One region of the Arthrobacter sp. NPDC057259 genome, then DNA from elsewhere that is predicted to be linked to it. Evidence: riboswitches for the same ligand, from Rfam matches in the RefSeq annotation. Region 1 holds a riboswitch; each other region holds the start of a gene.
The links. Region 1 has a riboswitch for S-adenosylmethionine ahead of ACFUCU_RS09780 (homoserine O-acetyltransferase). Riboswitches for the same ligand answer to the same signal wherever they lie in the genome.
Positions count from the first base shown of each region.

Region 1 (2,190 bases):
CGCCTGCCGAAGGCTTCCGCGGCCACGGGCGACGTCGTGGCTCATCAGCGCCTCGGTGATCGCGATGTAGCTGTTGGCGTCGAAGCGCTGCACCAGTTTGTTGCCCTGGTGGTCCAGGTAGCTCTCCACCTGGTAGCGGCCGCGGCCGGACAGCGGCCCGGGCGCGAGCGGTGTCTCGCCGTCCTGGCCGGTCCGGCCGAAGCGGCCCTCCAGTTCGGCGGCCGAGCGGTAGGTGATGTGGGCGATCCGCCGGGCCAACGCCAGGCCGTCATGCGGCTCGGGGCCGCCGTAGTAGTCGCCGCCATTGAAGCGCGGGTCCTGCCGGATCGCGAGGGTCTGGGCCTGGGCGAAGGCGATCTGTTCGGCGGTGCTGTAGGCGCCGACGGCGATCACGGCGCAGCGGCGCACGCGTTCCGGGTAGCTGACGGCCCACTCCAGGGCCCGGGCGCCGCCGAGGGAGCCGCCGAGCACGGCGTGCCATCGGTGGATGCCCAGCGCGTCGGCCAGCCGGGCCTCGGCGGCGGTGCTGTCGCGCAGGGTGACGAGGGGGAAGCGGGATCCCCAGGGCCGGCCGTCGGGCGCCGGCGTGGACGGGCCGGTGGAGCCGTAGCAGCCGCCGAGGATGTTGATGGACACCACGAAGTACCGGTCCGTGTCCACGGGCGCGCCGGGGCCGGCGAGCTGTTCCCACCAGCCGGGCTCCCCGCCGGCGCCGCGGGTGACGTGGGTGTCCCCGGTCAGGGCGTGCTCGATCAGGACGGCGTTGGAGGCGTCCGCGTTCAGGGTGCCCCAGGTCTCGTAGGCGAGCACCACCTCCGGCAGGACGGCGCCGGATTCGAGTTCCAGGGCGCCGACGGACAGGTACCGCACGGTGCCTTCGGGGGCGGCGGCGTTTCCTGCTGCGGGACTGGTGGCGGGTACACCCGTTCGGGTGACGGCAATCGTCATGTTAAAAGACCTCACTTCGCGCTTGCCTGCCGTCAGTTGACCGGCAGGCCAGGTCTTCACCCGGGGCACCCCGCCGCAAAAGGAGGGTTGCCGGCCAGCAAGCCGGGGCTGTCGCTGGCACTCATGACCTGCACCGAGTGTACGAAACAGGGCGGCGTCCTGGCGAAGATTGTGACTTCCATGTGACAGCCGCCCGCCCGGCCGCGCCGTTTCCCCCACCTTTGAAGGCCAAGGCCGGCGGGTCGCCGCGGACACGCCGCGCCGGCCGCCGTCGGGCCCGCAAAGGTGGGGAAATCCGGCGGGGGTCCCGGGCCTAGCCGGCCTTCGCGGCGCGGAAGCCGGCGTCGAGGTCCGCCAGGATGTCGTCGATGTGCTCCAGGCCCACCGAGAGCCGGACCAGGCCCGGGTGGACGCCCGCCACCGCCTGCTGCTCCGGGCTGAGCTGGCTGTGCGTGGTCGACGCCGGGTGGATCACCAGCGAGCGCACGTCGCCGATGTTCGCCACGTGCGAGTGCAGCTCCAGGGCGTCGACGAAGCGTTTGCCGGCCTCCACTCCCCCGGCGATGACGAAGGAGACGACGGCGCCCGTGCCGCGCGGACCGTATTTCCGGCCGCGCTCGTACCAGGGGCTCGAGGGCAGCCCCGCGTAGGCGACCGATTCGACGTCCTCCCGGCCCTCCAGCCATTCGGCCACCCGGGTGGCGTTGGCGACGTGCCGCTCCACCCGCAGGCTCAGCGTCTCGATGCCCTGGGCGATCAGGAAGGCGTTGAAGGGCGCGACGGCGGAGCCGAGGTCGCGCAGCAGCTGGACCCGGGCCTTGAGGATGTAGGAGAGGTTGGCCCCCAGTGCGCCGTCCGCGCCCAGGTCCCGGGCGTAGACCAGGCCGTTGTAGCTGGGGTCGGGGGTGTTGAAGCCGGGGTACCGCTCCGGGTCCGCGCCGAAGTCGAACTTTCCGGAGTCCACGATCACACCGGCGATCGCCGAGCCGTGGCCGCCCAGGTACTTCGTGGCCGAGTGCACCACGATGTCCGCGCCCCACTCCAGCGGACGGATCAGGTACGGCGTGGCGAGGGTGTTGTCCACGATCAGCGGCACCCCTGCCTGGTGGGCCACGTCCGAGATTCCCTCGATGTCCAGGACGTCCTGGCGCGGGTTGGAGACCACCTCGCCGAAGAAGAGCTTGGTGTTCGGCTGCACCGCCTCGCGCCACTGGTCCAAGTTGTCCGGGTCCGCCACGAAGG
Region 1 is NZ_JBHUYA010000005.1:98,759-100,948, forward strand. It holds gene ACFUCU_RS09780 (homoserine O-acetyltransferase) at 1-948, opposite strand, end outside; SAM riboswitch class IV at 962-1,077, opposite strand; gene ACFUCU_RS09785 (bifunctional o-acetylhomoserine/o-acetylserine sulfhydrylase) at 1,262-2,190, opposite strand, start outside.

Region 2 (2,190 bases), on a different contig from region 1:
GGCCCAGCCGCTTGAGCAGCGGATGCGCGCAGAACCTGCCGTCCCGCACACCGATCCCGTGCTCTGCGGACAGGTACGCGGCGACGAGACCGGCGTCGTACCCCGCGACCGAGAAGTTCACGACGCCGATGGTGCCGTGGCCCTCCCCGTGGTCGGTCTCCTCGAAGATGTGGTGCACGCTCACGCCGTCGATCTCCCGCAGGCCGTCGGCCAGGAAGGACCGGATGGCATCCTCGTGGCCGTGCCAGGATGCTTCGTCCAGGGCCGCGACCGCCTGGGTGGCGCGGGCCAGGGCGGCCGCGCCGAGGACGTTGGGGGAGCCGCCCTCGTGCCGGGCAGGTCCGGTGGTCCAGCTGACGGCGTCCAGCCGGGCGTCGCGGACGGCGCCGCCGCCGGCCAGGTGCGGCGTCCCGGCGTCGAGCCAGTCCGGCCGCCCGACCAGGACACCCGCGCCGAAGGGTGCGTAGAGCTTGTGCCCCGAGAAGGCGACGTAGTCGATGCCGTCGGCCGCGACGTCGATGCGGCGGTGCGGGGCCAGCTGCGCGGCGTCGACGACGATCCGGGCCCCGTGCTCGTGCGCCAGCGCCGCGAGCTCGCGGACGGGCAGGATCTCGCCGGTGACATTCGACGCGCCCGTGACCGCGAGGAGGCTGATGCCGCCGGTTGCCAGCTCGGCCCGGAGCCGCGCCAGCGTCCCGGCGAGGGTAGGCGCGGCGACGACGCTGCGGTGCGGAACCCCCTGCCACGGCAGCAGGTTCGCGTGGTGTTCGATGTCCAGGTACAGGACCTCGCCCAGGTGCCGGCCGCCGGCGGTGGGCAGGCACCCGGCCAGGAGGTTCAGCGAATCGGTGGTGTTCCGGGTGAAGATGACCGCGTCGTCGGCCCGGCCGCCGACGAAGTCCCGCACAATGGTCCGCGCGTTCTCGTAGACCGAGGTGCTCAGCTGGGAGGCGTAGCCGGCGCCGCGGTGGACGCTGGCGTAGTAGGGCAGGATCTCGTTGAGGTACGCGGAGACCACAGACAGGGCAGGGGCCGAGGCGCCGTAGTCCAGATTGGCGTAGCGGACCTGGCCGCCCTGGATCAGCGGCGCCTGGATCTCGGCGCCGGTCACGGCGGCCAGCGGGGCGCGCGCGGCGGATACAGCCGTGGAGATGGATGCTGGGGACGAAAAAATGGCAGTCGACATGGGACCTCGCTCGAGAAAGGACCCCGCGTGCAGGGGATCCGCGCTTGCCGGGTCCGCTCCGGACCGGCCAGGTCGTCACCCGGGGCACCCCGCCGCGAAAGGAGGGTTGCCGGCCAGCAAACCGGGGTTTAGCGCTGGCACTCGTGACCTGGTTCGAGCCTAGGACACATTGCCGCGCCCCGGAAAGGGGCGCGGCAATGTGAAGCGCTGTGTTACGCGGAACCGGCCCTTAGGGAAGGCGCGGTTTTAGAGCAGGTCGTCGAGGTTCGGATTGAGCCGCTTAAGAACCTCGGAGTGCAGGATCGAGTTCGTGGCCAGGGCGTTGCCGCCGAACGGGCCGTCCTCACCCTCGAGGGAGGTGAACCGGCCGCCGGCCTCGGTGACGATCGGGACCAGGGCGGCCATGTCGTAAAGGTTCAGTTCCGGCTCGCAGGCGATGTCGACGGCGCCCTCGGCCACCAGGCAGTAGGACCAGAAGTCGCCGTAGGCGCGGGTGCGCCAGACTTCCTCGGTCAGGCCCAGGAATTCGTCGAGGTTGCCGCGCTGCTTCCAGCCGCCCAGGCTGGAGTAGGAGAGGGAGGCGTCGGAGAGGTCTGAGACGTTGGAGACCCGCAGCCGGGTTGCGGCGGCCAGCGAACGGCCCGTGTAGGCGCCGGCGCCCTTGGCGGCCCACCAGCGCTTGCCGAGGGCAGGGGCACTAACGACGCCGACCACCGGCTCGCCCTCGTCTACCAGGGCGATGAGGGTGGCCCAGACGGGGACGCCGCGCACGAAGTTCTTGGTGCCGTCGATCGGGTCGATGATCCAGCGGCGGGAGCCGTGGCCCGAGCTGCCGAATTCCTCGCCCAGGACGGCGTCGCGGGGGCGGGAGCGGGAGAGCTGGCCGCGGATGGCCTCCTCGGCGGCCTTGTCGGCGTCGGTGACCGGCGTCAGGTCCGGCTTCGTCTCGATTTTGAGGTCAAGGGCCTTGAAGCGGCTCATGGTCTGGGAATCGACCGAGTCCG
Region 2 is NZ_JBHUYA010000001.1:41,899-44,088, forward strand. It holds gene ACFUCU_RS00180 (aminotransferase class V-fold PLP-dependent enzyme) at 1-1,186, opposite strand, end outside; SAM riboswitch class IV at 1,222-1,335, opposite strand; gene hisN (histidinol-phosphatase) at 1,433-2,190, opposite strand, start outside.
Region 2: another riboswitch for S-adenosylmethionine. It lies ahead of ACFUCU_RS00180 (aminotransferase class V-fold PLP-dependent enzyme); the one in region 1 lies ahead of ACFUCU_RS09780 (homoserine O-acetyltransferase).

Region 3 (2,190 bases), on a different contig from region 1:
AGAACTCGGAGGCGTCCAGGGCAAAGGCGGCGACGTTGGCCAGCAGCAGCACCGCGCCGGTGGCGAGGGAAATCCGGCGCAGAAGTTCGGGACGGCGCAGGCGGCGGTGGAACCAGGATTTCCCCACCGCCGCTGCGACCAGCAGCGCAATCAGCAAGACGATTATCAAGACGTAAATCGAGACCATGAATCTTTCCAGTTCTTCTTCGAGGTGCCGGCCGCCCCCAGTGCTGCGCCGGACAAAATGATGGATCTGCAACCCGCCCGGCAGAGGCTGCCGGGTTCTGGAGGGAAGGATTGCTTGTCAAAGAACCGGTCCGCGGTATCCCGGCGGAGACGTCAAAACCCATGCGCCAGCGGCACTGCGCAAACGGCCGGAAGCGGCCGCGCAGCGGGTGCTGAAAAGGCGTATGCGGTATGTGGAGACCCAGCTGAGACCTTGGACTGCCACTTCAGTAAACGTGACGCCCCTATCGGAAAACCCGAGTAGGCAATACCCGAAAAGCATTCGGCCACCGCGGACGGAACCGGCTTTTTGTACTCGATCACGACGGGCGCGATACTCGGTCGGCCTACGGCGGACGGCCTCCCGTGACCGAACATGACGGGGCCGACGCGCGGGCGCGGGCCCCGGGGTGTTAGGTTTTTTGCAGAGTAATGAGAACCGGTGCCAAGCCCTGACTGGCCGGTCGGCAACCCTCCTTTTGCGGCGGGGTGCCTCAGGTGACTACTCGGCAATCGACCATTCGAGCTGCAAGCGTGAACGTAAGGAGTTTGTCGTGTCCGACGCGACCCCGCCCCCAGTCCCCACCCCCGGAGCCGGCACCCCGGCCAACCCTCCCGCGCAGGCCGCAGCGCCCGCGGAGCGGCTGGCCTACCGGCTGCTGACCGGCCCAGACGACCGCAGCTTCTGCGAGCGGATCTCGGCCGCCCTTGCCGAGGGGTATGTGCTGCACGGCAGCCCGGCCGCAACCTTCAATGGCACATCGGTGATCGTGGCGCAGGCACTGGTGCTGCCGGCCGCCGTCGCGGAGGCGGACGCCGCGGTGGCCCGCGCCGTCGACGCCCTGGAGTTCGACGGTCTGGAATCCGAAGGGCAGGCGGGGGCATGAGCTACGCCGGGGACCTGACCCCGCAGGCGGCCTGGGAACGGCTGCAGTCCGGCGCGGTGCTGGTGGACGTCCGCACCCGGGCCGAGTGGGCCCAGATCGGGATCCCGGCGACCGGCGGGGCGGCCGCGGAGCCGGTGTTCATCGAGTGGACCCGGGCCGGCGGCGTGCCGAACGAGGACTTCCTGGACGAGCTCCGGCAGCGCGTCCCGGCCGACGCCGAGCTGCTCTTCCTCTGCCGGTCCGGGGCCCGCTCCGTCGCGGCGGCAGGGGCTGCGACGGCGGCGGGGTTCACCGTCTACAACGTGCTGGACGGCTTTGAGGGCCAGCCGGATGAGGCCGGCGTCCGCCGCGTCAACGGCTGGAAAAACGTGGGCCTGCCGACCGACGGGACCCGCACCGCATGAGTTTCAATCCCGAGGCCGCGGACTGGAGCCCGGACACCCAGGCCGTCCGTGGCGGCCTGGACCGGACCGGCTTCCAGGAAACCACCGAGCCGATCTTCCTCAACTCCGGCTTCGTCTACGAATCCGCCGCCGCCGCGGAGCGGGCCTTCACCGGCGAGGACGAGCGGTTCGTTTACTCCCGCTACGGTAACCCCTCGGTGGCCACCTTCCAGGAGCGGCTCCGCCTGCTCGAGGGCACCGAGGCGTGCTTCGCGACGGCGTCGGGCATGTCCGCGGTGTTCACCGCTCTCGGCGCGCTGCTTGGGGCCGGTGACCGGGTGGTCGCCGCCCGGTCCCTGTTCGGGTCCTGCTTCGTGATCCTGAACGAGATCCTGCCGCGCTGGGGCGTGGAGACCGTCTTCGTCGACGGCCCGGACCTCGACCAGTGGCGTGACGCGCTCTCGACGCCGGCCACGGCCGTGTTTTTCGAGTCGCCGTCGAACCCGATGCAGGAGATCGTGGACATCGCCGCCGTGAGCGGGCTGGCGCACGCCGCCGGCGCCACCGTGGTGGTGGACAACGTCTTCGCCACCCCGCTGCTGCAGCGCTGCACGGACTTCGGCGCGGACGTGGTGGTCTACTCCGGCACAAAGCACATTGACGGCCAGGGCCGGGTGCTGGGCGGCGCGATCCTG
Region 3 is NZ_JBHUYA010000003.1:56,965-59,154, reverse strand. It holds gene ACFUCU_RS06150 (PIG-L deacetylase family protein) at 1-187, opposite strand, end outside; SAM riboswitch class IV at 654-766, shown strand; gene ACFUCU_RS06145 (DUF1737 domain-containing protein) at 870-1,112, shown strand; gene ACFUCU_RS06140 (rhodanese-like domain-containing protein) at 1,109-1,516, shown strand; gene ACFUCU_RS06135 (O-succinylhomoserine sulfhydrylase) at 1,513-2,190, shown strand, end outside.
Region 3: another riboswitch for S-adenosylmethionine. It lies ahead of ACFUCU_RS06145 (DUF1737 domain-containing protein); the one in region 1 lies ahead of ACFUCU_RS09780 (homoserine O-acetyltransferase).

Region 4 (2,190 bases), on a different contig from region 1:
TGGCCCGGGTAGTCAGTCCGGACCCTTCCCTCGGCGTGCGTCCTCGTTATCGGCGGGCTCCGGGGTGGAGGTCCGTCGACCAGGGTTGCTGCGGCGTCATCGATCCAGGTCTCTCGGCCGCTCGGGATGGTCACTGTCTACTAAAACCGAACGGCGGATTTTCGCCAAATGGGCGCGTAATATTCGGAAACCTGCGGACGGGAGGCGCCTGGTTCGATCAGAAATTCGGCACAGCGCCCGGGGTGGGTTTGCCTACTGCGGTGGTGCTGCCGGCGGACGTAGGCTGGCCGCATGAGCCACGTGAACGATCCCGCCGTCGTCGAACGCCTCCTGCGCACCAAGGGCCGGTGGGCCATCGTGGGCCTGAGCACCAACCAATGGCGTGCTGCCTACGACACGTCGCTGTTCATCCGCGACCGCCTGGGCATGGACATCATCCCGGTCAACCTGCCCGGCGACGACGTGCACGGAGAGGCCGGCTACCGCTCGCTGGCGGAAATCCCGGCGGAGAAGCGGCCCATCGACGTCGTGGATTGCTTCGTGAACTCCGGACGCGTCGGCGACGTGGTGGACCAGGCGATTGCCGCCGGCGCCGGCGCCGTCTGGCTGCAGCTGGGCGTCATCGACGAGGCCGCGGCCGAACGCGCCAAGGCCGCCGGGCTGGACGTCGTCATGAACGCCTGCCCGGCCAGGGAAGCGCCGCTCCTGGGCCTTTAACCGGGACTGACGGGAGCTTTACGGCGTGTGACGCGCCGCTTTCACCTCGGCCGGGCGTGTGCCAGATTCGTGGGGTAACCATCCCGAGCGGCTGAGAGACCTGGCTCCGTGACGCCGCAGCAACCCCCTCGATGAGGACGGTGCTACCGCCAGGACCGATGGAGAACCACTGTTCCACGGACCCGAGAGGCCGCGCTTTGCGCTGCCCCGGCGCCGGGGGATGAGGCTTTCCTCGGGCGAGCCCCGGAGGAATCATGAACACCACAACGACGGCAGCGCCGGCCCGGATCGCGGGCGGTCCGCTGTGATCGAGATCCAGAATGTCAGCACCTCGTTCCGGTCGAAGGATGGCCGGTTCACCGCCGTCGACGACGTCACCCTCACCGTGGAGCGCGGCCGGATCCAAGGCATCATCGGGTTCTCCGGCGCCGGCAAATCCACGCTGCTGCGCAACATCAACCTGCTCGAACGCCCCACCTCGGGCCGGGTCCTGGTCGACGGCGTGGACCTGACCGCCCTGAGCGAGCCGGAACTGCGCAGCAGCCGGCACGGAATCGGCATGATCTTCCAGCACTTCAACCTGCTCAACAACCTCACCGCGCAGGAGAACGTGGAGCTCTCACTGAAGTTCGCCGGGGTGGGGAAGGCCGAACGCCGGCGCCGGGCGGCCGACGCCCTGGCCATCGTGGACCTCGCGGACAAGGCCGCCAGCTACCCCGCGAAGCTCTCCGGCGGCCAGAAGCAGCGGGTGGCCATCGCCCGGGCGCTGGCCACGGAGCCGAAGGTCCTGCTCTGCGACGAACCGACGTCGGCCGTGGACCCCCGGACCACCGCCTCCGTGCTGCAGTACCTCGCGGACGTCAACGCCGAATTCGGCATCACGATCGTGGTGGTCACGCACGAAATGAACGTCATCAAGGCCATCGCGGACAACGTCGCGGTCATGGAGGACGGCCGGATCGTCGAGCAATTCGACCTGGCCGAGCTCGAACGCCCCGGCTTCCACCCCGCCACCTCGATCGGGCGGTACCTGGTCTCCGACGCCATCGAGCTGAACCGGCCCCACCGGGCAGCCGCCCCGGCCGGCCCCGCCCCGAAAGGCCTGATCCATGCTTGAGCGCATCCTATCGGTCCTGCCCGAAATCGGCGCCGCCATGGGCCAGACCCTGGCCATGCTGCTGGTCGCGATCCCGCTGGCCGTCCTGATCGGCACGCCGCTGGGCGTCTGGCTCTACACGATCGGCCCCGGCGGGCTGCGGCACCGGCCCCGGCTCCACCGGGTCCTGGACGGCCTGGTCAACCTGGTCCGGTCCTTCCCGTTCCTGATCCTGCTGATCGCCATCATCCCGGTGACCCGCTTCATCGTGGGCACCACCATCGGCACGGCCGCGGTGATCGTCCCGCTGACCATCAACGCCATCCCGTACTTCGCCCGCTTCGTGGAACAGAACCTCAGCCAGCTCGGCAGCGGCG
Region 4 is NZ_JBHUYA010000006.1:113,351-115,540, forward strand. It holds gene ACFUCU_RS11370 (CoA-binding protein) at 292-717, shown strand; SAM riboswitch class I at 793-882, shown strand; gene ACFUCU_RS11375 (methionine ABC transporter ATP-binding protein) at 1,022-1,834, shown strand; gene ACFUCU_RS11380 (methionine ABC transporter permease) at 1,827-2,190, shown strand, end outside.
Region 4: another riboswitch for S-adenosylmethionine. It lies ahead of ACFUCU_RS11375 (methionine ABC transporter ATP-binding protein); the one in region 1 lies ahead of ACFUCU_RS09780 (homoserine O-acetyltransferase).